4 regions of the Streptomyces sp. NPDC002306 genome follow, and region 1 is predicted to be linked to each of the others. Evidence: riboswitches for the same ligand, from Rfam matches in the RefSeq annotation. Region 1 holds a riboswitch; each other region holds the start of a gene.
The links. Region 1 has a riboswitch for cyclic di-AMP ahead of ACWCQK_RS30010 (NlpC/P60 family protein). Riboswitches for the same ligand answer to the same signal wherever they lie in the genome.
Positions count from the first base shown of each region.

Region 2: it holds a riboswitch for cyclic di-AMP, as region 1 does, so the genes downstream of both, ACWCQK_RS27365 (M23 family metallopeptidase) here and ACWCQK_RS30010 (NlpC/P60 family protein) in region 1, are expected to answer to the same signal.
Region 3: it holds a riboswitch for cyclic di-AMP, as region 1 does, so the genes downstream of both, ACWCQK_RS07655 (M23 family metallopeptidase) here and ACWCQK_RS30010 (NlpC/P60 family protein) in region 1, are expected to answer to the same signal.
Region 4: it holds a riboswitch for cyclic di-AMP, as region 1 does, so the genes downstream of both, ACWCQK_RS22600 (C40 family peptidase) here and ACWCQK_RS30010 (NlpC/P60 family protein) in region 1, are expected to answer to the same signal.

Region 1 covers NZ_JBSFCK010000021.1:32,786-39,797, forward strand. The annotation lists gene ACWCQK_RS30005 (tellurite resistance/C4-dicarboxylate transporter family protein) at 503-1,489, opposite strand; gene ACWCQK_RS30010 (NlpC/P60 family protein) at 1,577-2,752, opposite strand; cyclic di-AMP (ydaO/yuaA leader) riboswitch at 2,761-2,918, opposite strand; gene pcrA (DNA helicase PcrA) at 3,266-5,749, shown strand; gene ACWCQK_RS30020 (M23 family metallopeptidase) at 5,913-7,012, opposite strand, start outside.
Region 2 covers NZ_JBSFCK010000016.1:126,076-133,087, forward strand. The annotation lists gene ACWCQK_RS27350 (DNA gyrase/topoisomerase IV subunit A) at 1-1,008, opposite strand, end outside; gene ACWCQK_RS27355 (M16 family metallopeptidase) at 1,277-2,677, shown strand; gene ACWCQK_RS27360 (M16 family metallopeptidase) at 2,674-4,077, shown strand; cyclic di-AMP (ydaO/yuaA leader) riboswitch at 4,289-4,452, shown strand; gene ACWCQK_RS27365 (M23 family metallopeptidase) at 4,466-5,218, shown strand; partial or broken gene ACWCQK_RS27370 (GntR family transcriptional regulator) at 5,407-6,101, shown strand; gene ACWCQK_RS27375 (HPr family phosphocarrier protein) at 6,440-6,721, opposite strand; gene ACWCQK_RS27380 (bifunctional acetate--CoA ligase family protein/GNAT family N-acetyltransferase) at 6,900-7,012, shown strand, end outside.
Region 3 covers NZ_JBSFCK010000002.1:709,518-716,529, forward strand. The annotation lists gene ACWCQK_RS07630 (GTP cyclohydrolase II) at 1-181, opposite strand, end outside; gene ACWCQK_RS07635 (MarR family winged helix-turn-helix transcriptional regulator) at 299-823, opposite strand; gene ACWCQK_RS07640 (dihydrofolate reductase family protein) at 928-2,058, shown strand; tRNA gene ACWCQK_RS07645 (tRNA-Met) at 2,135-2,208, shown strand; gene ACWCQK_RS07650 (PP2C family protein-serine/threonine phosphatase) at 2,473-3,645, shown strand; cyclic di-AMP (ydaO/yuaA leader) riboswitch at 3,966-4,121, shown strand; gene ACWCQK_RS07655 (M23 family metallopeptidase) at 4,133-5,167, shown strand; gene ACWCQK_RS07660 (aldo/keto reductase) at 5,310-6,254, shown strand; gene ACWCQK_RS07665 (PrsW family intramembrane metalloprotease) at 6,370-7,012, opposite strand, start outside.
Region 4 covers NZ_JBSFCK010000011.1:95,155-102,166, reverse strand. The annotation lists gene ACWCQK_RS22615 (NlpC/P60 family protein) at 1-918, shown strand, start outside; gene ACWCQK_RS22610 (Lrp/AsnC family transcriptional regulator) at 1,039-1,479, opposite strand; gene ACWCQK_RS22605 (transaminase) at 1,534-2,883, opposite strand; cyclic di-AMP (ydaO/yuaA leader) riboswitch at 3,191-3,364, shown strand; gene ACWCQK_RS22600 (C40 family peptidase) at 3,373-4,887, shown strand; gene ACWCQK_RS22595 (putative quinol monooxygenase) at 4,966-5,295, shown strand; gene ACWCQK_RS22590 (right-handed parallel beta-helix repeat-containing protein) at 5,302-7,012, opposite strand, start outside.

The sequences.
Region 1 (7,012 bases):
TTGCACGTCCTTTCGTACGACCGCCTCTTCCGTGTGACCGCCCGGCGGACGCACGGCCGCCAGGGGAGCGGACGCGCGGCCACCGGAAGGCGGTCCACGCGTCCGGCGACGGCCCGCACAGGGGGAGCGAGCCGCCGCCGGACCTTCTCGGCGGTGGTGTCCGACTGCCGCCCCTGGCCCGGGCGGCGGTGGGGAGCCGGTCACCTGGGGCAGGACGCTAAACCCGTCTGTGTCGGTTGGGTAACAGCATGTGCGGAACTGGCGCCGGCGGATCGAACGGTGACCTCAAGTGGCTGCGGTCCCGGCGCGGAGCCGTCGACTTCACGCAGTGTGATGACCGATGTCGGGATTCCCGGACACGTTCGGGCGACGCGGTGCTATGGCGCATATATGCAGCCCGCCGTCGGGTGCGGCGGCCGGTGCCGGGCGGCGGGGGATCCCCTCGTCGGGCTCCGGCCTCATGACGGGATGAAGCCGGCCCCGCTGACCACGGCGAACGTCTTCATCGCGGTGCTGTGGCCGCGGCGCCGGCACGGACGGCCCCCGAGGCCGCCCGGACCGCCGCCACGGCCACCGCGAGCCAGACCGCCACGGCGATCCACAGCAGCACCTCCCCGACCGGCTTCAGCCACGGGACGCCGACGGCGGAGGCGACGGACAGCACCGCCGCCGCCGTCATCCCCATCGGGAACGCGGTAGACCACCGGAGCACGTCGTAGCGCAGCCTCGGCCGCCGCACCTCGGCCACCAGCAGGACGACGTACCAGCACAGGTCGAGCGCCAGCAGACCGACGGTCATGACGCGCAGGGCGCCACGGTCGTCGTCGTTCCACAGGTACAGGCGCGGCCCGTCGGCCGCGAGCAGTTGCGCCCCCGCCAGCGCCGAGATCGCGAGCGCCCCGCCGGCCACCCACTGGTCGCCGGCCCCCTCGACGGCCTGACGCGGGTCGAAGTGGGCCAGGGCCAGGCAGTAGAGCACCAGCCCGCACAGGAACAGGACCAGCGCCGCGTGCGCGAGCCAGGCCGTCGACAGGGCCCCGGCGAGGCCGGCGCAGAGCACCGCGAGCCCCTGCGTGGCCACGCAGCCGAGGAACACCGCCCCGGGCATACGGCGCTCCCAGTGCCGTAGGACGACGACGAGCAGCACCGGCCACAGCACCGCGGCGAGGGCCAGCAGCGCCTCGGCCGGCGTCCGCCACCCCGGCATCGAGAAGCGGGTGCCGAGGACGGCGCTCGCGGCGACCGAGGTGAGCGCGGCGGGCGTGCAGGCACAGCTCACCCAGTCCTCCCGCGCCCACAGCAGCTGGACGACGAAGCCCGCCGCCAGTGCCAGCCAGGCGGCGCAGGCGAGCACCAGGGTGATCCGGGACAGGACCTCGTACCCCGTCAGCCGGAGCGCGACCGACAGGATGCCGGTCGCCAGCACGGCGGCCCCGGCCGCCGGCTGACCGTGCGCCCACCAGGCGCGAAGAGGGGAGGTACGCGGCATGCGGCCGATGCTAAGGAGCGCCGCACGCCGCGCGAGCGGGGCACGCGCGCGGGCGCCCGGAAATACGCGCGGGCGCGGGCAGCCTCGTCAGGCGGGGCGCACCACGCTGTGGATCCCCGGCTCGCCGTCGTAGTAGATCGACTCCTCGCGGACGTACGCGCCGGGCTTGGGGGCGTGGATCATCATCCCGTCGCCGAGGTAGATACCCACATGGCTGACGTCGTCGTAGAAGAAGACCAGGTCACCGGGGCGGGCGGCGGAGAGGGGGACGGTGGTGCCGGCGTTCACCTGGTCGTAGGTGGTGCGCGGGAGGGTGACGCCGGCGGCCTTCCAGGCGGCCTGGGTGAGGCCGGAACAGTCGTAGGAGCCGGGTCCCGTCGCGCCCCAGACGTAGGGCTTGCCGATCTGGGCGCGGGCGAAGGCGAGCGCCTTGTCGGCCTGGGTGTCGTACGAGGAGCCGGAGGACGACGGCGAGGACGTGGACGGGGAGGACGTGGACGGGGAGGCGGGTGCGGACGAGTCCGCCTGCGGTCTCGTGCTCGCGCGCGAGGCCGCCGCCTGTCGCTTCGCGAGTTCCGCCGCCGCGCGCGTGGCCTCCGCCTGCTCGCGCTTCTCGATCTCGGCCAGCCGGGCCTTCTCCTGGGCCGTCAGCTTCGACAGCAGCACACGCGCGTCGGCGAGCTTCCGCTGGACGGCCGCCTTGGCCGTTCGCAGGTCGTCCTGCGAGTCGGTGAGCGTCCGCAGGCCCTCGGCGGCTTCCTGGCGCTTCTTCATCGTCGCGGACCGCTCGGTGACGTAGTCGTCGACCGCGCCCTTCTGGCGCGTGGTCAGACGGCTCATCAGCTGGGCCTGGTCGAAGTAGTCCTGCGGGGAGTCCGCGAGCAGGAAGGTCGCGGTGTCAGGTGCGCCGGCGCCGGTGCGGTACTGCGCGGCGGCGGCGGAGCCGAGCTCCTCGCGTGCCTCGTTGAGCGCCTGGGTGCGCTGGGCGACGTCGTCGAGGAGGGTGTCGACGCGCTTGCGCTGTTTGCCGGACCGCTCTTTGGCCGCGTTGTACTTCTCGGTCGCCGACTCCGCCTGGCGGTAAAGGTCGTCGACCTTCTTCTCGACCTCTTCGAGGCTCGGCCTGCCGTCGTCGGCCGAGGGGGTGGCGTCGGCCGTCTGGGAGAGCAGGGCGACGGAGGTGAGCGCCGCCGTGGCGAGGGCGGGGGTGCGTATGCCTGCTACGCGCGTAGCTGCTGGACGCGACTTGCGGTGCGACGCCAAGGGAGGCGACTCCTTCCACGTTCCGCCTACCGGGTTAGCTGTCGGGTTCGGGCGGATGGATCGGAAGGGTTGCCCTACGGCCGCTCCCCGATGGGAAGCCGGGCCGATTCACCCCGGGTCTCGGTTGGGTCCCCGGCTCCGGTCGCCGTGGCGGCGTACCGAACTCGGCGGAGGGCCGCGCGGCCCGGCGAGGTTCGCCGGAGGGGGTCGTGCGGCCTGCTGGGCACGCTAGCCAACGCGTGTGGCCTCTGTGAAGGTTGATGGGCGATATGCCCGATACATTTTCGTGACCTCAGGTCAGGAGTTGTTCATCTTGGTCGATCGGAGGACTTTTTGGTGATTTGGCCGTAGATGGGCAGATGGTGCTTCGGTCGCGCTGCCGGTGCGACTGCCCGATCGCGGTCGGTGCCGGGGTCGTTCCGTAAGGTGAAAAGGTGCCGGAAGGCCGATTACGGGGGGATGTTCTCAGGGCGGCGGCGGGTTGTCGGTGGGGCGCCCTAGACTCGGAGAGCGATGAGCAGCCTCTTTGACGACAGCTTCCTGGCGGATCTCCAGGCCCCCCGGGCCCATGGGGAGGAACCCCCGCCACCGCCCGAGGACGAGCACGTACCGGAGCCGGTTCCGGACGATCTGTTCGGCGGGAAGTTCGACGTGCCGCCGGACCGGGACGCCTACTATCGCGACGGCGCCCCACGCCCGGCGATCGACCCGGCCTCCCTGCTGGAGGGGCTGAACGAGAACCAGCGCGCGGCCGTGGTCCACTCCGGCGCCCCGCTGCTCATCGTGGCCGGCGCGGGATCCGGCAAGACCCGGGTGCTCACCCACCGCATCGCCCACCTGCTCGGCGAGCGGCACGTGCACCCGGGCCAGATCCTCGCGATCACCTTCACCAACAAGGCCGCGGGCGAGATGAAGGAGCGCGTCGAGCATCTCGTCGGCCCGCGCGCGAACGCGATGTGGGTGATGACCTTCCACAGCGCGTGCGTGCGCATCCTGCGCCGCGAGAGCAAGAGGCTCGGCTTCACGTCGTCTTTCTCGATCTACGACGCCGCCGACTCCAAGCGCCTGATGGCCCTGGTCTGCCGGGACCTGGACCTCGATCCCAAGCGCTTCCCGCCGAAGTCCTTCAGCGCCAAGATCTCCAACCTGAAGAACGAGCTGATCGACGAGGAGGACTTCGCCGCCCAGGCCACCGACGGCTTCGAGAAGACCCTCGCCCAGGCGTACGCGATGTACCAGTCGCGGTTGCGCGAGGCCAACGCGCTCGACTTCGACGACCTGATCATGACGACGGTCAATCTGCTGCGCGCGTTCCCGGACGTCGCCGAGCACTACCGCCGCCGCTTCCGGCACGTGCTCGTCGACGAGTACCAGGACACCAACCACGCCCAGTACGCCCTGGTGCGCGAGCTCGTCGGCACCGCCGAGCACCCCGTGGACGTACCGCCGGGCGAGTTCGACCTCCAGCCCGCCGAACTGTGCGTCGTGGGTGACGCGGACCAGTCGATCTACGCCTTCCGCGGCGCGACGATCCGCAACATCCTCCAGTTCGAGGAGGACTACCCGAACGCGACGACGATCCTGCTGGAGCAGAACTACCGCTCCACGCAGACGATCCTCTCCGCCGCCAACGCCGTCATCGAGCGCAACGAGTCCCGCCGCCCCAAGAACCTGTGGACCAACGCGGGCGCCGGCGCGAGCATCACCGGGTACGTCGCCGACACCGAGCACGACGAGGCGCAGTTCGTCGCCGACGAGATAGACCGTCTCACGGACGCGCGCCAGGCCAAGGCCGGCGACGTCGCCGTGTTCTACCGCACCAACGCCCAGTCCCGCGTCTTCGAAGAGATCTTCATCCGCGTCGGCCTGCCCTACAAGGTCGTCGGCGGCGTCCGCTTCTACGAGCGCAAGGAGGTCCGGGACGTCCTGGCCTACCTGCGCGTCCTGGCCAACCCGGAGGACTCGGTCCCGCTGCGCCGCATCCTCAACGTGCCCAAGCGCGGGATCGGCGAGCGCGCCGAGGCGATGATCGACGCCCTCTCCCAGCGCGAGAAGATCAGCTTTCCGCAGGCACTGCGACGCGTCGACGAGGCCTACGGCATGGCCGCGCGCTCCACGAACGCCGTGCAGCGCTTCAACGCGCTGATGGAGGATCTCCGTACGATCGTCGAGTCCGGCGCGGGCCCGGCGACGGTCCTGGAGGCCGTCCTCGAACGGACCGGATACCTGGCCGAGTTGCAGGCCTCCACCGACCCGCAGGACGAGACCCGTATCGAGAACCTCCAGGAGCTCGCCGCCGTCGCGCTGGAGTTCGAGCAGGAGTCCGGCGAGGGCGAGGCGACGGGCGGGCTGTCCGAATTCCTGGAGCGGGTCGCCCTGGTCGCCGACTCCGACCAGATCCCCGACGAGGAGGACGGCGACGGTGTCATCACGCTGATGACCCTGCACACCGCCAAGGGCCTGGAGTTCCCGGTCGTCTTCCTGACCGGCATGGAGGACGGCGTCTTCCCGCACATGCGCGCCCTCGGCCAGGCCAAGGAACTGGAGGAGGAGCGCCGCCTGGCGTACGTCGGGATCACCCGCGCGCGGGAGCGGCTCTACCTCACGCGGTCGGCGATGCGCAGCGCCTGGGGGCAGCCGTCGTACAACCCGCCCTCCCGGTTCCTGGAGGAGATCCCGCCGGCCCACCTGGAATGGAAGCGGACCGGTGCCACGGCGCCGGTGTCCTCAGGACCGGCCTCGGGGATCGCGTCGTCGCTGTCGTCGTCGCGCTCGCGTTCGTCGGCGTCGGGGGCGTCCGGCTTCGCCACGCGCAGGTCCGCGGAGAAGCCGGTGGTGGCCCTGGCCGTCGGCGACCGCGTCACGCACGACCAGTTCGGGCTCGGCACGGTCGTCGGGGTGAAGGGCACGGGCGGGAACGCCGAGGCGACGATCGACTTCGGGGACACCAAGCCGAAGCGGCTGCTGCTGCGGTACGCGCCGGTGGAGAAGCTCTAGCTCCGACGGCCACGAGATGAGCCCCCGGCACTGTGCCGGGGGCTTTGCCGGCTTTCCTGGGTACGTCTCATGCGCGCGACGCCTCGCGTGGAAGACGGGCGGGACGGTGAACGCGTTGCGTGGGAAACGGGCGGCGCGGGGGAACGTGTGGCGTGAGCGGGGTCTACGTCGGGTCGAGGCCGTGGCTGCGCAGCCAGGGGAGCGGGTCTATCGCCGAGCCGCCGCTGGGCCGGACCTCGAAGTGCAGGTGCGGACCGGTCGAGTTGCCGGAGTTCCCGGAGTACGCGATCGGGTCGCCGGCCTTCACCGTCGTACCGGAGGCGACGCGGTAGGTGGAGAGGTGGCAGTACCAGGTCTCCGTGCCGTCCATCGCCGTCACGATCATCATGTTGCCGTAGGCGCTGTTCCACTGCGTGCGGACGGTTCCGTCGGTCGCGGCCATCACCGTGGTGCCGTAGGAGACCGGGAAGTCGATGCCGGTGTGGACCGACATCCAGTTGACGCCGGCCTGGCCGAAGTAGGCGCTGAGGCCCTGCCGCTCGACGGGGAGGGCGTACTTGGGGCGCAGTCGCTCCTTGCGGGCCGCCGCCGCCGCTGCCTTCTTCTTCTCGGCCACCTGCTGGGCCTTGAGGTCGATGCGCTCCTGCGTACGGCTGGCGCGGTCCCTGAAGTCGTCGGCGCCGGCGGAGAGGCTTTCGAGCTGGGTGTCCAGCTTGTTGTTGGCGGCGGAGGGCTTCACCGCCTGCGCGTCCGAGGCCGACGCCGTCGTCTCCTTGCCGTCCTCCGTCATGGTGCCGACGGAGGCGGCCGCGATTCCGGCGACACCCATCACACACACCGAGGGCACCGCCACCGTCAGCAGCGCGGAACGCCTCGGGGGCGGACGGCGGCGGGAGCGGGACGCGGCGCGCGGGGCGGGGAGCGGGGCGATCTCCTCCTGGTCGTCGAGGAGCGGCGGCACGGCGGGGAGTTCGCCGGTGGAGGTCAGCTCGTCCGCTGCCTCGGCCGGTTCCTCGTCGGGGGCGGGTGACTCGTCGCCGTCGGTGTTCCACTGCGTGGCGTCGTACGCGCCGGTGTCGACGGCCTGCGTGCCCCATTCCCACTGCTGGGTCGGGTCGGCCGGGGCCTCGGACGGGTCGGCCTGCGCCCAGGTGTTCGCGTCCCACTCGCCGGAGGCGTCGGAGGCCGTGGTCTGCGGCGGGACGGCGGAGAGCTGCTGGTGTTCGGCGGACCAGGCGGTCGTCTCGTACGCGCCCGTGTCGT
Region 2 (7,012 bases), on a different contig from region 1:
CGTCAGCTTGTAGAGCTGCTCCAGGACCGCCTCCGGCACGAAGCCGTTCTTGATCTCGATGACCAGGCGCAGGCCGTGCTCGCGGTCGGTGAGGTCCTTGACGTCGGCGATGCCCTGGATCTTCTTCGAGCCGACCAGGTCCTTGATCTTGGCGATCACCTTCTCCGGACCGACCGTGAAGGGCAGCTCGGTGACGATGATGCCCTTGCGGCGGGCCGTGACGGTCTCCACCGAGACCGTGGCGCGGATCTTGAAAGTGCCGCGGCCCGACTCGTAGGCGTCCCGGATGCCGGTCAGGCCGACGATCCGGCCGCCGGTGGGCAGGTCGGGACCCGGGACGAACCGCATCAGGGCGTCCAGGTCCGCGCCCGGGTGGCGGATCAGATGGCGGGCGGCCGCGATGACCTCGCCGAGGTTGTGCGGCGGCATGTTCGTGGCCATACCGACGGCGATGCCCGACGAGCCGTTGACCAGGAGGTTCGGGAAGGCGGCCGGCAGGGTGACCGGCTCCTGCTCCTGGCCGTCGTAGTTGGGGGCGAAGTCGACGGTGTCCTCGTCGATGGACTCCGTCATCAGGCTGGCGGCTTCGGCGGCCTTGCACTCGGTGTACCGCATGGCGGCCGGCGGGTCGTCGTTGCCCAGCGAACCGAAGTTGCCGTGGCCGTCGACGAGCGGCACGCGCATGGAGAACGGCTGGGCCATGCGCACCAGGGCGTCGTAGATCGAGGCGTCGCCGTGCGGGTGGAGCTTGCCCATCACTTCGCCGACGACACGCGCACACTTGACGTAGCCACGCTCGGGGCGCAGGCCCATCTCGTTCATCTGGTAGACGATGCGGCGATGTACCGGCTTGAGGCCGTCGCGGGCGTCCGGCAGAGCGCGGGAGTAGATGACCGAGTACGCGTACTCGAGGAAGGAGCCCTGCATCTCGTCGACGACGTCGATGTCGAGGATCCGCTCCTCGTACGCGTCGTCGGGCGGCGGGGTCTTCGTGCTGCGGCGGGCCATCGCTGCCGGCTCCTTGCTGAAGCGTGAACGGGTTCTGACGCGGACCATTGTGGACCGCGCTACTGACAGTGCGGGCGAGGACCCGGCGTCGGCCGCCCGGCCCGGTGTGGAAGGCGCCTCACTCCACGACTGCCCGCAGGCTACGCGATCTCGCTCTCGGCGTACGTCCCGCGGGAACTTCGCCCACGGTCGGTCCGCTTGCATACAGTGGCAGGACAGGCACGAATCGCGCGGTCCGAGGACCGCGACCGCGATCGAAGGGACGTACATGCCCATGGGTCACACGGCCACAGCCGAGGCAGGCTCCGGGGGCCTGACAGCGACCGAGCACCGCTTGGCCAACGGCCTCCGCGTGGTGCTCTCCGAGGACCATCTGACCCCGGTCGCGGCGGTGTGCCTCTGGTACGACGTCGGCTCCCGTCACGAAGTCAAGGGACGTACGGGCTTGGCTCACCTCTTCGAGCACCTGATGTTCCAGGGGTCCGGGCAGGTCAAGGGCAACGGCCACTTCGAGCTGGTGCAGGGCGCCGGCGGCTCGCTCAACGGCACCACCAGCTTCGAGCGCACCAACTACTTCGAGACCATGCCCACCCATCAGCTGGAGCTCGCCCTCTGGCTGGAGGCCGACCGTATGGGCTCCCTGCTCTCCGCGCTCGACGACGAGTCCATGGAGAACCAGCGGGACGTCGTCAAGAACGAGCGCCGCCAGCGCTACGACAACGTTCCCTACGGCACCGCGTTCGAGAAGCTGACCGCCCTCGCCTACCCGGAGGGCCACCCGTACCACCACACGCCGATCGGCTCGATGGCCGACCTGGACGCGGCCACCCTGGAGGACGCGCGCGCGTTCTTCCGGACGTACTACGCGCCCAACAACGCCGTGCTCTCCGTGGTCGGCGACATCGACCCCGTGCAGACGCTCGCCTGGATCGAGAAGTACTTCGGCTCCATCGCCTCGCACGACGGCAAGCCCGCCCCGCGCGACGGCTCGCTGCCCGACGTCATCGGCGGGCAGCTGCGCGAGGTCGTCGAGGAGGAGGTCCCGGCGCGCGCGCTGATGGCCGCCTACCGGCTCCCGCAGGACAACACGCGCGCGTGCGACGCGGCCGACCTGGCGCTGACCGTGCTCGGCGGCGGCGAGTCCTCCCGCCTCTACAACCGGCTCGTACGGCGCGACCGTACGGCGGTGGCGGCCGGCTTCGGCCTGCTGCGGCTGGCCGGGGCGCCCTCCCTGGGCTGGCTGGACGTGAAGACGTCCGGTGACGTCGAGGTGCCGGTCATCGAGACCGCCATCGACGAGGAGCTCGCCCGGTTCGCCGAGGAGGGCCCCACGGCCGAGGAAATGGAACGCGCGCAGGCACAGTTGGAGCGCGAGTGGCTGGACCGGCTGGGCACGGTGGCCGGCCGCGCCGACGAACTGTGCCGCTACGCGGTCCTGTTCGGCGACCCGCAGCTCGCCCTGACCGCCGTCCAGCGGGTGCTGGACGTGACGGCCGAGGAGGTCCAGGAGGTCGCCAAGGCCCGCCTGCGCCCCGACAACCGCGCGGTGCTCGTCTACGAGCCCACCGCCCCCGAGGCCCTGGACGACGCCGAGGCCGCGGAGAGCACCGAAGACCCGGAGTCCGCGGCGACCGTGGAAGCCACCGACGAGACCGAGGCGGCCCAGTGACCGAGCTCACCACGATGGAGTTCCACCCGCAGCCCCGGCCGGGCGAGGCCAGGCCCTGGGCGTTCCCGGCGCCCGAGCGCGGCACCCTGGACAACGGGCTGACCGTCCTGCGCTGCCACCGCCCCGGCCAGCAGGTCGTCGCCGTCGAGGTGCTCCTCGACGCGCCGCTGGACGCCGAGCCGGCCGGCCTCGACGGGGTGGGCACGATCATGGCGCGCGCCTTCTCGGAGGGCACCGACAAACTCTCCGCCGAGGAGTTCGCCGCCGAGCTGGAGCGCTGCGGCGCCACTCTCGACGCGCACGCCGACCACCCCGGCGTCCGGCTGAGCCTCGAAGTGCCGGTCTCGCGCCTGGAGAAGGGGCTCAGCCTGCTCGCCGACGCCCTCCGGGCGCCCGCCTTCGCGGACAGCGAGGTCGAGCGGCTGGTGCGCAACCGGCTCGACGAGATCCCGCACGAGCTGGCCAACCCCGGACGCCGTGCCGCCAAGGAGCTCTCCAAGGAGCTGTTCCCGGCGACCTCGCGCATGTCGCGCCCGCGCCAGGGCACCGAGGAGACGGTCACGAAGATCGACTCCGCGGCCGTGCGCGCCTTCTACGACCGGCACGTCCGCCCCGCCACGGCCACCACCGTGGTCGTCGGCGACCTCGCGGGCCTCGACCTGGACGAGCTTCTCGGCGACACCCTGGGCGCCTGGAAGGGCTCCCAGGCCGCGCCCCGCCCCGTGCCGCCGGTGAGCGCCGACGACACCGGCCGCGTGGTCATCGTGGACCGTCCCGGCGCCGTCCAGACGCAGCTGCTGATCGGCCGCATCGGTGCCGACCGGCACGACCGGGTGTGGGCCGCCCAGGTGCTCGGCACGTACTGCCTCGGTGGCACCCTCACCTCCCGGCTGGACCGCGTCCTGCGGGAGGAGAAGGGCTACACCTACGGGGTGCGCGCGTTCGGGCAGGTGCTCAGGTCGGGCGCTCCCACCTCCGCCGGAGGGGCCACCGGCGCCGCGATGCTCGCCATCAGCGGCTCCGTGGACACTCCGAACACCGGTCCCGCCCTGGAGGACCTGTGGACCGTGCTGCGCACGCTCGCCGCGGAGGGGCTGACCGACGCGGAGCGTGACGTCGCCGTGCAGAACCTCGTCGGGGTGGCGCCGCTGAAGTACGAGACCGCGGCGGCCGTCGCGGGCACGCTGGCCGACCAGGTCGAGCAGCACCTGCCCGACGACTACCAGGCGACGCTGTACCAGCAGCTCGCCGCGACCGGCACCGTGGAAGCCACCGCGGCGGTCGTGAACGCCTTCCCGGTGGACCGTCTGGTGACGATCCTCGTCGGGGACGCGGCGCAGATCAGGGAGCCCGTCGAGGCCCTCGGCATCGGTGCGGTCACGGTCGTGTCCGCCGAGTAGGGACGACGCGGAGGCACGCGCGTGCGGGGCCCTGGTGACCGATGGGTCACCAGGGCCCCGCCATGTGCGCGGAGTGTCCGAATTGGGGGAGAGTTGCCTGTCTGCCCTGTGGGATGCGCTACAAAAGCGGCGATCCGTTTGAGGATCGAAAGACGGCGCCCGTACGGTCAGGCGGTCTGTCCGTCAGGCAGTGCGCCGCACCCGCGGCAGCGGACAGTCATCGCCGAGTCCCCGTACGGCGCGAGCCAGGGGAGCCGGGGACCCATGCAGTCCCTGGGGTGAATCGGACGCCCGCGCGTGCCGCGAGGGGGTCCGTAGGAGACCTTCCTGCTCCGAACCCGTCAGCTAACCCGGTAGGCGAGAGGGAAGGAAAGGAACCAGCCTCTACATGGCGTTCATGTGCGCCCCCGGGAAGCATCGTCGTCCCGGCCGGATGAAGCGCACCAGCGCTCAGGCAGCCGGCATCGCGGCCCTCGCCACCACCGGCGTCATCGGTACCCTCGCGGCCCCCGCCCTCGCCGCCGAGAACTCCGTCGAGCAGACGGGCCTCACCCCGGTCATCACCATCGGCGACTCGGTCGCCGAACAGATCGACGCCCAGGCCGCCGCGCAGAAGCAGGCCGCCGAGGAGAAGGCGGCCCTGCAGGTCGCCCGCGAGAAGGCCGCGGCGAAGGCCAAGGCGGAGCACGCGGCCAAGGTGCGTGCCGCCCGCGAGGCCGAGCGCGAGCGGCTCAACACCTTCGTGACGCCCATCGCGCACTCCTACGTCTCCACCGGCTACCTCAGCGGCGGCTCGCTCTGGTCGTCCGGCAGCCACACCGGCATCGACTTCCACGCGGCCAGCGGCACCTCCGTCCACACGGTCGGCTACGGCACCGTCGTCGAGGCCGGCTGGGGCGGGGCGTACGGCAACCAGGTGGTCGTCAAGATGAACGACGGCACGTACACCCAGTACGGTCACCTGTCGTCCATCGGCGTCTCCGTGGGCCAGAAGGTCGTCACGGGCCAGCAGATCGGCGTCTCCGGCGCGACCGGCAACGTCACCGGCCCGCACCTGCACTTCGAGGCCCGGACCACCCCCGAATACGGCTCGGACATCGATCCGGTCGCCTACCTCCGCACGCATGGTGTGAACGTCTGACGGCAGTCGGCGAGACATACCGAAGCCCCGGCTCCCCGAGCCGGGGCTTTCGGCCTTTCGGAGGCCTTCCTGTCCAAAAAATATCCCTGGATTCCGGCCGCCCGTCGGAAATTACGTCCGATTGCCATAGAGTCGCAGAACGCACGTCACTCGGCGACGTTTCACGGGCATTAAGGCGGAGGTCGGTCATGCGTATTCCGGCGCACTCGGTATGCACGGCGATCCGGGACGACATCGTCGCCGGTGTCTACGAGCGCGGCGGCCGGCTCACCGAGGAACTCCTCGCGCGACGCTACGGCGTCTCGCGCGTCCCCGTCCGGGAGGCGCTGCGCACCCTGGAGGCCGAGGGCTTCGTGGTGACCCGTCGGCACGCGGGCGCGTGCGTCGCGGAACCGACCGAGCAGGAAGCCTCCGACCTGCTGGAGATGCGCGTGCTCCTGGAGCCGCTCGGCGCGTCCCGGGCCGCCCAGCGGCGGACCGAGGCCCATCTGAAGGTGCTGCGCGGCCTGGTCCGCCTGGGCCAGGAGCGGGCCAGGCAGGGCAACAGCGAGGACCTGCGCTCCCTGGGCGGCTGGTTCCACGAGACGCTCGCCCAGGCGTCCGGCAGCCACGCCCTGACCGCCACGCTGACCCAGCTGCGGCACAAGATCGCCTGGATGTACGCGATCGAGGCGCCGGCCGACCCGGTGGAGTCATGGGCCGAGCACGGCGCGATCGTGGACGCGGTGGCCCGCGGCGACGCCGAACGCGCGCGGGCGGTCACGGCGCTGCACACCGAGCGGGCGAGCGCCGCGCACCGTCCGCGGTTCACCGGGCGGGGGAGCGCGCGGACCGTGTGAGGACTTCGCAACACCCCGTAAACATGACGAGCCTGCGGCATTAACAAAGGCGCCGTATACAAAGAGGCGGTATTCAGCGGGGGTGTATTTCCGCTGCCCTCATTCGCATGCGCCGGGAATTTCCGGCCGCACGTCTTTCGTATGCCCGCGGGGTGACTTCGAGGCGATCTCGGAGTGGGCGCCGATATTGGCAGGTCCCGGCAATTCCGGTGGAGCGGCGGGAGTGAAAGGCCCGGCGAAAACGGCGGAGCCGCGCCGGCCGGGAAGGCCGACGCGGCTCCACCGCGTGCTGTGAGCAGTACTGCGAGCAGTGCCGTGACTAGTGCCGCGGGCAATGCTGCTGCGAGAAGTGGCGTGCGTAGAGCCGCGCCGAAGGCGATGCTCAGACGGTCTCGGGAAGCTCCTCGAGCCCCTCGGCGACCAGCTTCGCCAGACGGTCGAGCGCGGCGTCCGCGCCCTCGGCGTCGGAGGCGAGGACGATCTCCTCGCCGCCCTGGGCGCCGAGGCCGAGAACGGCCAGCATGGAGGCCGCGTTGACGGGGTTGCCGTCGGCCTTGGCGATCGTGACCGGGACGCCTGCGGCCGTGGCGGCTCGGACGAAGATGGAGGCGGGACGGGCGTGGAGGCCCTCGGCCCAGCCGACGTTGACGCGGCGCTCAGCCATGTGATGCTGCCCTTCAGTACTCAGGGTTGTCTAGACCAGTGTTCCATATCGAGATATGTGCCCGGAGCGGTCCGGTGTCCCGTCCCGGGAGTGGCGTCGGATCGCGGCCTCGATCCGACGTCCGTCCTCCACAGACTGCCTCGCGCCGTTGTCGTACGCGAGCCGTACTCTGGGGCCCATGCAGAACCCGGCGGACCGGCACGACCGACACGAGTACCCCGCCCACTGGGAGGCGGACGTGGTACTGCGTGACGGTGGCACCGCGCGCGTCCGGCCCATCACCGTCGATGA
Region 3 (7,012 bases), on a different contig from region 1:
AGTGGAGACGGACCAGCGGGGTGGTGCCGGGCGCCGGGTCGCCGAGGACGATCGCGACGTGTTCCTGGCCGTCGGTCAGGCCGTGGAAGGTCACCAGTTCGGCGTCGACGCCGTAGCCGTCGTGGAAGCGCAGCGGGACCCGGACGCGGGAGCGCTGGGTGGCGGCGGGGAAGTCGGGCATGCGGGCTCTCCGTATCCGGAGGGACATCTGCTTCAGATTTGAAGCAGAACCTGAGATCCCGACCCTAACCCACGCTTGAAATTTAAAGCAATGAGGAAGTGGTTCTTCGGCCACGCGTCACGGGCACGGCGGCTTCGGGGTACCGGAGCGGCGGCGCCACGGCACGTCGTCCGGCGCCCCGCCCGTCGCGTCGCCCTGGAGCGCACCCGTGATCCCCGAGAAGATCTCCTCCAGCTGGCCCACCTGGTCCGGGGTGAGGTGGTCGAAGAGCGTCGTACGCACGGTCTCGACGTGCCCCGGCGCCGCCCGCTCCAGCACCGTCATGCCCGCGTCGGTCAGGGCCGCGATGCTGCCCCGCCGGTCCGACGGGCAGCCCTCGCGCGCCAGCAGGCCGTCCTTCTCCAGCCGCGTCACCGCGTACGTCAGCCGGCTGCGGGTGATCTTCAGCCGCTCGGCCAGGTCCGTCATGCGCAGCCGCCGCTCGGGCGACTCGGAGAGCGTCGACAGGATGGAGTAGTACAGGTGGGGCATGCCGGCCTCCTGCTGGAGCTGCCGGTCGAGCGCGTCCTCCACCAGAAGGGTGGCGGCCATGTACGCGCGCCAGGCGCGCTGCTCCTCGGGGGTGAGCCAGCGGGTCGTCATGGCGCCAGTGTAGGTTTGTTTCAAACTTGAACCAAGGGTTCCCGTCACACTCCCCCGCCGCCCGCCGTTTCCGCCCAGCCCCGCTGCCGAGAGTGAGCGCGTCGATGCCGTTCCCGTACGTCCTGCTGTCCGCCGCCGTCTCCCTCGACGGCTGTCTCGACGACACCGGTCCCGAGCGGCTGCTGCTCTCCGGCCCCGCCGACTTCGACCGGGTCGACGAGGTACGGGCCTCCGTCGACGCGATCCTGATCGGCGCCGGCACCCTCCGCGCCGACAACCCCCGGCTGCTGGTGAACTCGCCCGAGCGCCGGGCCGCCCGGGTCGCCGCCGGCCGCCCCGAGTACCCCCTCAAGGTGACCGTGAGCGGGACGGGTGAGCTGGACCCGGCGGCGAACTTCTGGCACACCGGCGGCGAGAAGGTCCTCTACACGACCGACCGGGGCGCCGAACGCGCCCGGCGCGCGGGAATCGCCGCCGACATCGTCACGCTGGGCGCCGGGCTCGACTGGCGGCGGCTGCTGGAACACCTGCACGACGTGCGGGGCGTGCGGCGGGTCATGGTCGAGGGCGGCGGCACCGTCCACACCCAGCTGCTCCAGGAGGAGCTCGCCGACGAACTCCAGCTCGTGCTCGCCCCGCTCTTCGTGGGCGACCCGGACGCGCCCCGCCTGTTCGGGCCGGGCGCGTACCAGGGCGGGCGGCTGCGGCTGGTGGAGACCCGGCGGATCGAGGACGTCGTCCTCATGCGCTACGAGCCGACCGCACCCGGCGCCGGAGGTGTCGCCTCGCCCGCCGACCGGCACTGGCTGGCGCTCGCCTGTGACCTGGCGGCGCAGTGCCCGCCGTCGCGGACCGCGTTCAGCGTGGGAGCGGTGGTGGTGGCCGCCGACGGTACGGAGCTCGCCCGCGGCCACTCCCGGGAGGGCGACGATCCCGTCGTGCACGCCGAGGAGGCGGCCCTGGCGAAGATCGACCCGGCGGATCCGCGGCTGGGCGGCGCGACGGTGTACAGCAGCCTGGAGCCGTGTGCCCGGCGGGCCTCCCGGCCGGCGCCGTGCGCGCGGCTGATCCTCGACGCGGGGGTACGGCGGGTGGTCACGGCCTGGCGGGAGCCGGACACCTTCGTGGCCGGTGCGGACGGCAACGGGGTACTGGTCGCCGAGGGCGCCGACGTCGTCGTACTGCCGGAGTACGAGGCGGCCGCCCAGGCGCCGAACCGGCACCTGCGGGGCTGAACCGAGCCACGCCGACGGGCCGGGAATCAACCGTTGTGCATCCGGTCCCGCGAATGGCGTATGCTGGTGTCACCGACGCGGGGTGGAGCAGCTCGGTAGCTCGCTGGGCTCATAACCCAGAGGTCGCAGGTTCAAATCCTGTCCCCGCTACTGAAGACTCAGGGCCGGAATCCAGTTCATGGATTCCGGCCCTGAGTGTTTTCCACGCCGTTCATGCCGTTCACGCCGGGACGCGCGTTCCCCCGCCCCGGCGCTCGCGTCAGCCGGTCGGCTCACACCGGTCGCTCCCCGTTCCGGCTGCGGCGAATCTGGATCTCCGTGGCGGGAGACGGCAGGAGACGAGTGGTGCGCCCTCATGACGCGGCGGGTGAGGAGCCGCACAAGGATCCCGGCACCGCCTACGACGACTACCTCGTGCCCCGCACCCGGGCCGGCGGCCGGCTCCCGACCGATCCGGTGCCCGACCCAGGGCTCGGCGACGAGGCGCCCCGGCCGTCCGGCGAGCAACGCGCGGAGCGCCGGATCTCCGCCGCCCGGACCCTCCTCCAGCTCCTCCCCCTCCTGCTGGTCGCCGGCGGGATCGTCTACGACCTCTGTACGCCCCCCGAATTCACCGCGGCCCCCTTCTTCACGGCCGCCCCGCTGGTGGCGGCGCCGCTGTACACGCTGTCCGGCACCATCGCCACGGGGGTCTTCGCGTTCGCCGCGGTCTGCGCCGTGCACGCCCGGTTCTCCCTGGTCCCCGACGCGAGCGCGATGACCGAGATGGTCACCGTGGCCACGGTCGCCGCCATGGCCGTGGTCATCAACCGCGTCGTGCGCCGCGGCGACCGACGGCTGGCCAGCGCCCGCGAGATCGCCGAGGCCGCCCAGCGCGCGGTACTGCCCGAACCCGCCGAGCGGATCGGCGGCTACGACGTCGCGGCCCGCTACGAGGCCGCCCAGGAGGACGCCTTCATCGGCGGCGACCTGTACGCGGTGCAGGACAGCCCGCGCGGGGTGCGGCTCCTCGTCGGGGACGTACGGGGCAAGGGCATGGGCGCCGTGGCGGCCGTGGCCGTCGTCATCGGGGCCTTCCGGGAGGCAGCCGAGCAGGAGGCGACCCTGGAGGCGGTCGCGCAGCGGCTGGAGCGGGCGCTGGCCCGCGAGGGCACCCGGCGCGACGGGCTGGACGCCTTCGAGGGCTTCACCACCGCCGTGCTCGCCGAACTGCCGCACGGCAGCGACGCCGTCCGGATCCTCAACCGCGGGCATCCGCCGCCGCTGCTGCTGCACACCGACGGCAGCGTGCGCGCGCTGCCGGCCCGCGAACCCGCCCTGCCGCTCGGCATGGGCGAGCTGGGCACCTGGCCCGACCGCGCGCAGGAGTGCGACTTCCCGAGGGGCACCACCCTGCTCCTGCACACCGACGGCGTGTCCGAGGCCCGCGACACCCAGGGTCGCTTCTACGACCCCGAGGAGCGGCTCGCGGGCCGGTGCTTCCGCGATCCCGAGGCGCTGCTCGTCGCCCTCGCGGAGGACGTGCGCCGGCACTCGGGCGGCGGGATGGCCGACGACATGGCGCTGCTCGCCGTACGACGGCCCTGAGGGGGGAGGGAACGGAGCAGATGCCTGGATCGGGCCGCGATGGACGGAGTCGTGAAGAAACGGCCCGTCGTCACGCGGGGTGATCGGGTGACCCCTCTGTGCATCACATCTGAGTCACCGTCAAAACGCGTGTGACTCCCGAGATGTTCCCGCCCGAGCGCTCGCTGCGGTCAACTCGCCCGATTTCCGCCGGTCATGGGCTGTAAGTCCAGGCCAAAAAAGTGTTAATGATCAAGTGGAACAGCTTGGAATCACGCCCCCGTGTCTATTAACGTTCGATAACGCAGCGCGGTCGTCCCAGCCGTCACAAGCGACGGCTCCGCGCGCACGCGCCGAATCCTGCAAGGAACCGGGGAACCACCACCTTGGGGTGAATCGCACGGACACCGCCGTGAACGACAGGCGGTTTACGCGCGTAGGAGACCTTCCTGCTCCGAACCCGTCAGCTAACCCGGTAGGCGAGAAGGAAGGAAAGGAGCACGCCCACGTGGCGTCCAACCGGCCTGCCCCCGAAGCCCCGTTCGTGCCGAGTCAGCGCAGCACCGAGCCGTTCGGCTCCGGCAGCTACCGCACCGACGAGGGCCCGTGGGAGGAGTGGAACCCCACCGAGGAGTCCCTCCGTCCCGTACGTGGCCGGCACCGCGTCGCCAAGCAGCGCGGCGGACTCGCCCGCAGCTCCACCGTCCTGGGCGTCGGCGTCATAGCCGCCGTGAGCGCGGGCGGTATGGCCAGCGCCAACACCGGCAAGCCGCCGGTGTCCATCTCCATGCCGGACCTGCCCTCCGTCGGCTCCCTGCTGTCCGACGACACCGCGGAGGCCGCCGAGGCCCCCACGACCCCGCTCAGCGGCATCGGCGTGACCTCCGCCGACACCGCCCAGGGCACCACCGACGCCGGCGAGGCGCTGCGCAGCCGGATCATGGCGCAGGCCGAGCAGCAGCAGGACCAGGTCGACACCAAGGCCGCGGCGGCCGAGGCCGCGGCGGCGCAGAAGGCGGTCACCGACGCCGCCGCCAAGGCCGAGAAGGAGGCGGAGGCCAAGGCCGCCGCCGCCAAGAAGAAGGCGGACGAGGCGGCCGCGCAGAAGGCCGAGGCCGCGCGCCTGGCCGAGCTCGCCAAGCAGTACACGCTGCCGACCTCCTCGTACACGATCACCTCGACCTTCGGCCAGGCCGGCTCGATGTGGTCCTCCGGCTACCACACCGGTCTCGACTTCGCCGCGCCCACCGGCACGCTCATCAAGGCGATCCACAGCGGCACGGTCACCGAGGCGGGCTGGGCCGGCTCCTACGGCTACCGCACGATCCTCACCCTCGACGACGGCACCGAGCTGTGGTTCTGCCACCAGTCCTCGATCAACGTCAGCGTCGGGCAGAAGGTCGCCACCGGCGATGTCATCGGCCGCGTCGGCGCCACCGGCAACGTCACCGGGCCGCACCTCCACCTGGAGGTCCACCCGGGCGGCAGCGCGGACGGCATCGACCCGATGGCCTGGCTGCAGGGCAAGGGCCTCACCCCCTGACCCGCGGAACGCTCCGAGTTCCCTGATCGTTCTCCGATCCCCGGCAGCTCTGACGACGTCCCCCCGACGTCAGGGCTGCCGGTTTCCGTTTCCCGGGACATATGCGGAATATGGGCTTCCCGGGTGCGTGTTGATGTTGTACATGACTTCCCTGCGCACGTTCGGCTCCTCCGACCTCGAGGTCTTCCCGCTCGCCCTCGGCGGCAACGTCTTCGGCTGGACCGCCGACGAGGCCCAGTCCTTCGCCGTGCTCGACGCCTACGCGGCGGCGGGCGGCAACTTCGTCGACACCGCCGACTCCTACTCGGCGTGGGTCGAGGGCAACAAGGGCGGTGAGTCCGAGACGATCATCGGCAACTGGGTCAAGGCGCGCGGCAACCGCGCCGACGTCGTCATCGCCACCAAGGTCAGCCAGCACCCGGACTTCCCGGGGCTGAGCGCCGCGAACATCAAGGCCGCCGCCGACGCCTCCCTGCGCCGCCTCGGCACCGACCACATCGACCTCTACTACACGCACTTCGACAAGCCCGAGGTGCCGGTGGAGGAGATCATCGGCGCGCTCGACGAGCTGGTGAGGGCGGGCAAGGTGCGGCACATCGCCGCCTCCAACATCTCCGCCGAGCGGCTGCGGGAGTCCCTGGACTTCTCCGACCGCGAGGGCCTGGCCCGGTACGTGGCGCTGCAACCCCACTACAACCTCGTCTCGCGCGACACCTACGAGGGCGGGCTCCAGGACCTCGCGGCCCGCTCAGGACTGGCCGCCGTCCCGTACTACGCGCTCGCCTCCGGATTCCTCACCGGCAAGTACCGCCCCGGTGCGACGGTCGACAGCGCCCGGGCCTCGGGCGCCGCCAAGCACCTCGACACCGAGCGCGGCCGGAAGGTCCTCGCCGCACTCGACGAGGTCGCGGGCGCCCATGACGTACCGGTCGCCACCGTCGCCCTCGCCTGGCTCGCGAACCAGCCGACGGTGGTCGCCCCGATCGCCTCCGCCCGGACGGTCGAGCAGCTGCCGGCGCTGGTCGCGGTGGCGGAGCTGGAGCTGACCGGGGCGGAGGTCGCGAGCCTGACGGCCGCGTCGCGCTGACCCCACCCCGCATCCCGGCCCGGCGATGTCCCCGGAGTCACGCGCTGCCGGGCTGCGGGACCGGTGGGACTGGCGGGGCCGGTGGGGCCAGTGGGGCCGGTGGGGCCTGCGGAGGTTACGACCGGTACGGGTTGTACGCGGGATACGGCGCCGCCGGGTAGCCGTACACCGGCCATGCCGCCGGAGGGGGCACCGGCATCATCACCGGAACCGGTGGCGCCGTCGCCCGCGCCGCGTAGTCCAGCGCGGGCCGCGCCACCTCCCGGCGGCGCCACAGCTCGTGCAGCAGTTCCCGTTCCCGTACGAGGAAGTCGGCGCCGGCCCGGCCCCGGCGCCCCCGGTGGCGCAGGAACGCCAGGGAGGTCGCGTACGCCTCGTACTCCGCGACCGTCCGGCCGGCGGCCCTGCCGAAGTGGTGCCCGGCGTACTCGCGGGCCAGCCGCCGCGCCCGCATCGAGCCGAGCGCGTACGGCTCGGCCGGGGTCAGCCAGCCGGCGACGGCGTAGGCGGGCAGTTCCTCGCGCACGGTCCGCAGCTCGCGCTGGCGTGTCCAGACCACCAGCCAGGTCAGCAGCCCGAACGCGGGCACCATGAACGCCCCGTACACGGCGAAGAAACCGTACTCGCCGAAGGTCGAGGAGCCGTTCCAGAACGCGTGCATGCCCATCGCGAGCAGCAGCCCGGACAGCGGCAGGAGCACCCGCCGCACCCGCTGCCGCTCTCCGGACAGCGCGGCGACGCCGAAGCCGATTCCGGTC
Region 4 (7,012 bases), on a different contig from region 1:
TGGCGGACGGCGTCGGCCGAGCCGGCCGCGTGGGCCGTCGACGTCGCCGACCCCGCCTTCGCCAAGGGCCGGGTGGGCCTGCGCGCCCTGGCCAACACGGGCTGTACGAATCTGCCGGTCAAGCTGTCCGTCAGCCGCTACGAGGTGGACGCGGCGAACTGGGAGACACCGCCGACCGTCACCCACGGAGACTGGGTGCGGGTGCTGCCGGAGCCGTTCGACGGCACCTGGACGGCGCAGCTGGAGCAGACGGTCCGCGGCTGGGCCGGCTCCCCCGCTCCCGATGTGCTGGCCCACGCCGCGATGTTCCTCGGCGGGGCGCCGGCGGTCACGGCCGGGGCCGGACCGGCCCAGGGCAGGCAGGTGCTGGGCGAGGCCGGGTACGGCTACCTGGACCCGCTGGGCCAACGCCTCGAAGGGGCCGACTTCCACGAGTACATGAACACGGGCTGGACCTTCCCGGACGGCACCTACGTCAAGCCGTCCAGCAAGCAGGTCGGCAACCTCGACTGCTCGGGCTACACGCGGATGGTCTACGGCTACCACCTGGGCGTGCCGCTGGCCGCCGGCGCCGACACCTCGGGCGAGCGGATTCCGCGCGCGTCGCGGGACATGGCCGACCACGCGCCCGGGGTGATCGTCGACCGCACCGACGGCACCGGCCCGCCCGCCGCGGCACTGCTCCAGCCCGGCGACCTGGTGCTGTTCAACGCGGACTCGGGTGACGACGCCGAGTCGGGTCCCGTGACCGTCGACCACGTCGGTATCTACCTCGGCACGGACGTGGCCGGCCACCGTCGTTTCCTGTCCAGCCGCAAGACGGTCGACGGGCCCACCATGTCCGACCTGGGCGGTGCTTCACTGCTCGACGGCACGGGCACGTACGCCACGAAACTGCACACCGTGCGCCGGATCTGAGGCGGCAGCCGGCTCGGGACCGGCCTCGAGTGCGCGTTCGGGGCCGCGATCAGGGTCGAGACCGGGTCCGCGTTCGGGCTGCGATCGGCGCCGCGTTCGGTGCCGGACCGGCGCGCGAGGTCAGCCGACGTCCCAGAGGAACCGGTGGGTGTGGATCCCGAAGTAGGGGAAGGACTGCACCTGCCGGACTCCGTCGATCGGCCGGACGACGTCGTTGACGAAGTCCAGGAGATCCTTCGGGCCGGGGGTGACCACCTCGGCGAACAGGTCGAACCCGCCCGAGGTGAGCACGGAGTAGACCACCTCGGGGCGTTCGGCCAGGGCGTCGGCGACGGCTCTCGGGTCGCCGTCCACCCCGACGCCGAGCAGCGCCATGGCCTGGCCGCCCATCGCCATCGGGTCGGTCACACCGACGACCTGGACGGCCTTGGCGTCCAGCAGGCGTTGCAGGCGCTGCCGGGCGGCCGAGGCGGACAGGCCGACCCTCGGGCCGAGGTCGGCGTACGCGATGCGGCCGTCGGTCTGCAGTTCCCGCAGGATGGCCCGGTCGATGTCGTCCACGTCTCCTGCTCCCCTTCCCGTCCCGACGGCTCGCGACCACCCTATCGGCGCACGTCAGCCGGTCAGTTCGGCCAGCGCGGCGGCGAACACCCCGGTGTGCGTGTCCACGTCCCGCTCCGTGGTGTCCGGGCACATGAGCGCCATGTTGTGGAAGGGGGTCAGCAGGATTCCGCGGTTGGCGAGATAGAGGTGGAGGAAGTCCTCCAGCTCCGGGTCCGCGGCCGCCGCCGACTCCGTGCCGGTGCGTGGCGCGGGCGCGGTGAAGCGGTATTCGGTCCGCGCGCCGAGGCGGCTGACCGACCAGGGCAGACCGTGGGCGTCGATACCCGCCCGGACGCCCGCCTCGAAGCGCTCGGAGAGCTGGGACATGTGGGCGAAGGCCTGGTCGGTGAGGACGTGTTCCAGGGTGGCGCGCATCGCGGCGACGGACAGCGCGTTGCCCGCGAGGGTGCCCCCGACACCGCCCATGTCCACCAGGTCGAGGTCGGCGCGCGCCAGCAGCCGCTCGGCCAGGTCGGCGGAGAGACCGTAGGCGCCCGCGGGGATGCCGCCGCCGATCGCCTTGCCGATGGTCAGCACGTCGGGCTCCAGGTCCCAGGCCGCGGTGCAGCCGCCCGGGCCGGCGGAGAAGGTGTGCGTCTCGTCGTTGACGAGGAGCGTGCCGTACTGCCGGGTCAGGGCGCGGACCCCGGCCAGATAGCCGGGTTCGGGCAGCACGATGCCGATGTTGGTCAGCGCGGGCTCCATCAGGACGGCGGCGACGTCGCCGTGGGCGAGTTCGCGCTCCAGCTGGGCCAGATCGTTGAACTCGGCGACCCGGCTGGTCAGCGTGACGTCGCAGGGCGCTCCGACGTTGCCGGGACGGGCCTCGCCCCGGCCGTCGGGTCCGACCACGATGAGCGACTCGTCGACGCTGCCGTGGTAGCTGTAGCTGTTCACCAGGATCTTGGCGCGGCCGGTGACGGCTCGGGCGAGCCGGATCGCCCACCGGTTGGCGTCCGTCGCCGTGAGCGAGAAGCTCCACCGCGTCGGCCCGAACCGACGGGTGAGTTCGGCGCCGACCCACTCGGCGTCCTCGGTCGGCAGCATCGCGGTCGCCCCGCCGAGTGCGGCGAACCGGTGCTGGACGGCGGCGGCCACCGCCTCCGGCGAGTGGCCGGCCATCGCGCCCGTGTCCCCGAGGCAGAAGTCGATGTAGTCGTGTCCGTCGATGTCGGTCACCCGGGCGCCCCGGGCGGTGTCCAGATAGCGGGGAAAGGCACCGGCCGTCTTGTTCATCCAGGTCATCGGAACCCGGCCGAAGAGGTGCTCGGACCGCGCGTAGGCGGCCTTCGAACGCGGGTTGCGGCGGTCGGCCTCGGCGCCCTCGCGGGCCAGGAGGTGCTGCAGGCGGGTGCGGTCCATGAGTACCTCGGATGACGACGACGGATGACGCAGGAATGCCTGGACCCTACGACCGGATTCGGCGCCTCTTCAAGGATCGGCACTCGAATCAGTCGGCGTGACGATCGATTCCCGCGCCGCCGCACGACCGGAGAGGAGGCAGGCACAGTGGCCCGGCCGGGGGCCTCCGCACCCCGGAGAGGCCACAAGGAAATGAAGGTCACAATTACGTATCGGGCATACCGCCCTTCAACCTTCACATGAGCCGCACAAATTAGCTAAGTTGGCGCCAGGCCGCTCGGAACCCTCCGGCGAATCCCGCCGGGCCGCGCAGCCTCCGCCGAGTCCGGTGAACCACTGCGGCCGCCGGAGCCGGGGACCCAACCGATCTTTGGGGTGAATCGGCCCAACCGCCCTGCGGGGCAAGGGCCGTAGGGCACGCCTTCCGGAACCTCCGCCCGAACCCGACAGCTAACTCGGTAGGCGGTGCACGGAAGGAGTACGTCGCCGATGGCGCCGGAACGCGACACGCGCCCCGCTGGTCTCGGTCTCCCCGACATGCAGGACGCGGTCAGCCGTGAGGAGATCCGGCGACGGATCAACACCCTCTACGACCGCGCCGAGTCGGACACGGGGACCTACAACGCCACCCGCGCGATGTCAGCGGGAAACCGCAGGCCCGCCGAGCCGACGCGCCCCCCGGAGCGCCGGCCGGGCGATCCCGCCCTCGACAGGGTCGCCCAGCAGTGGTTCGACGTGGCGCGCGCCAAGCTGGGCCCGACCGTCGCGGCGGTACTGCCCGCCGACAGGACGCCCGAGCCGCCGGCCGCGGCCCGCCCGGCCCGCGCCGAGCGCCCCGACCGCCCGGCGGAGCTGCCGGCCGGCATTCCGGCCCCCCGTCTCGAACTGGAGGCGCCCGCCAGACGCGTACCGGAGCTCACCGCCGGTCCCGTCGCCGCGCTCCCGGCCGCGCCGGAGCGGGGACGCGACGCCCTCCCGGCCCTTCCGGCGCCCCAGACCGCCCCGGCTCTCCCGGCCGCGCTGCCCGCCGCCTCGCTCTCACCCTCGCCCTCGCTCACCCCTTCGCCCGCGCCCTCGCCCGACAACGGGTCGCGACAGGCCGCGCTGCGGACGACCAAGGGGCAGATCCAGGACAAGATCGCCTCCGCGAGGCGACTGCTGGCCCGCCAGCTGGCCCTGCGCAGCACACCGCCGGCCGAGCTCGAGGCCGCGCCCGCGCCCGCGGCTGAACCCCTGTGGCCCGCCCCCGCCGAGCCGGATCCGCTGTTCGGCGACATCGCCGGCTGGATCGCGCAGCCGGCGACCGGACTCGACACCGGCCTCCCCGTCAGCAGCGGCTACGCGAACACTCCGGTCGACACCGGGCAGTTCAGCCTCCCCGTCGACACGGGCTACACGAACGGTCCCGTCGACACCGGGCAGTTCGCCGTCGTGCCCGCCGTCGTGGGCTACACCAACAGCCCTGTGGACACCGGGCAGTTCAGCCTCCCCCTCGACACGGGCTACACGAACGGTCCCGTCGACACCGGACAGTTCGCCGTCGTACCGGCTGCCATCGGGTACACGAACGGCCCCGCCGACACGGGACAGTTCGCCGCACCCGCACCCGCTCCGGCCCCCGTTCCCGTGCCGGAGCCGTCCTACGGCGGCAAGGCCGCCATGGCGCTCGACTTCGCCCGCGCCCAGATCGGCAGGCCGTGCCTGTGGGGCGCGACCGGACCCGAGTCGTACGACTGCTCCAGCCTGACCCAGGCCGCCTGGCGGGCCGCGGGGGTCGCGCTCCCCCGTACGGCGCTCGACCAGGCCCGCAGCGTCGCGGCGATACCGCTCACCGACCTCCAGCCCGGCGACCTCATCTTCTTCCACGGCGACGCGGGCCACGTCGGTCTCTGCACGGGCAACGGCACGATGATCCACGCCCCGGGCCCGGGTGCCTCCATACGGGAGGAGTCGATCTTCTTCGCCGGCCAGACCGCGATCCACAGCGCGGCCCGGCCCGCCTGAGCCGAAGGCCGTACGGATCGGCCCGTACCGGAGTGTCCGGTGCTGGCCTTCCGTCGCCGGCGGCGGCATGGTGGAGCCATGATTTTCATCGCCGTACGCTTCACCGTCCGTCCCGAGCGCGCCGACGAGTGGCTGTCCCTGGTGGCTCCCTTCACCGAGGCGACCCGCGCGGAACCCGGCAACCTGTTCTTCGACTGGTCGCGCAGCGTCGACGACCCGCACCGGTTCACGCTGCTGGAGGCGTTCGCGGACGAGGACGCCGGGGCCGCCCACGTGGGGTCCGCGCACTTCAAGGCGGGGCTGGCCACGATGGCCGGCGCGGTCGCCGAGACGCCCGAGATCATCAACGTGAACGTACCCGGCCAGCACGGCTGGGGACCGATGGCGGAGCTGGCCCCGCGGCCGTGAGCCCGGTCAGCGTTCGGCCGGGACCGGAAGGTCCTGCGACTCCAGGCTGATCAGCTGGTCCGCCGTGGGGTCGGTGAGTTCGGCGACCCGCTGGGCCTGGCGTTCGGTCATCTCCTGGAAGACCTGCCGGGCCGAGCGGCCGTTGCCGAACCCCTCGCCCCTGGGCAGGCGCTGGAACATGTCCAGGAGCTCCGTGTGGGCGGTGGGCGTGAGCTCGTAGCGGTGCTGCCCGGCCTGGTACTCGACGATGGAGACGAGCTCGGCGGCCGCGTAGTCCTCGAAGAGGAGGGTGCGGCCGAAGCGGGAGGCGAGGCCGGGGTTGGAGCTGATGAAGCGGTCCATGTCGCCGGGGTATCCGGCGGCGATGACGACGACGTCGTCGCGGTGGTCCTCCATCAGCTTGACCAGGGTGGCGACGGCTTCGGTGCCGAAGTCGTTGCCCGCGCCGAGCGGGGCGAGGGAGTACGCCTCGTCGATGAACAGCACCCCGCCCAGGGCCCGGTTGAAGGCGGCGGTGGTCTTGGGGCCGGTGTGGCCGACGTACTCGCCGACCAGTGCCGTCCGGTCGACCTCGACGAGGTGGCCGCGGCGCAGCAGCCCGAGGGCTTTCAGCAGCCTGCCGTAGAGGCGGGCGACCGTGGTCTTGCCGGTGCCGGGGTTTCCGGCGAAGACGAGGTGGCGGCTGAGCGGCGGGGCGGGCAGGCCCGCCTCCTCGCGGCGGCGGACCGTCTGCATCAGCTTGACCAGCGAGCCGACGTCGCGCTTGACCCGGTCGAGGCCGACCAGTTCGTGCAGTTCGCCGAGCAGGTCCTCCAGGGTCTCCTCGGGCTCGTCCGGATTGTCGGCGGCCCCGGAGCGGGCCGGCTCCGCGGCGCCCGGCGTCGCGTGGGGCGAGGCGGGCGCCGGGGCCGGGGTGCCGAAGGCGAGCGGGAGGCCGTCCTTCGTGCAGTCCTCCAGCACCGGGACGGCGCCGTCGTCGACACCGAGCGCCTCGGCGCAGTCGCTGATCCGGCAGTGCCGGAAGAGGGGGTCGGCGGTCGCGCCCACGTGCAGGGCGGGGAAACCGGAGCGGGTGACGTCCAGCGAGGTGAAGGTGCCGCCCGCGCCCTCGGCCAGGAACACGCCGTTCTTGCCCGGGTGATGGATGCGCAGGTTGGTCATCTCCGGCCGGGCACCGGTCCACACGACCGCGCCGGAGCCCGCGCAGTCCTCCAGCGAGCCGCCCGTCACCTTGGCGTCGGCGCCCTCGTCGACCACGAGTCCCGCCGCGCCGGCGCCGCTGACCCGGATCCCGGTGAGGACGGCGGTGGCGCCCTTGGCGACCTGGACGCCGATCTCCCCGGTGCCGGTCACCGTGCTGTGCTCGACGGTGGTACCGGTCGGCGATCCGATGCCGATGCCGGAGGCCGACCCCGAGATGCGGCAGCCGGTGAGCGTGGCCGCGGCCCGTTCCAGCACGCACACACCGGTCATGGCGACGTCGCTGATCCCGCAGTCGGCGAGTTCGAGCCGGGCCTCGCCGGTGGCGTGGACACCGTGCTCGGCGCCGCCGCGCACCCGGCAGTCCGCGAGCCGTCCGACCGCGGTGCCCGCGAGGTGGACGGCGCTGAAGGTGCTGCGGTCGATCCGGCAGTCCGCGAGCTCGGCCTGCCCGGCGCCGGTGACGAGCAGCCCGTTGGCGCCCGCGTCGGCCACGGCGCAGCCCGAGGCGTTCAGC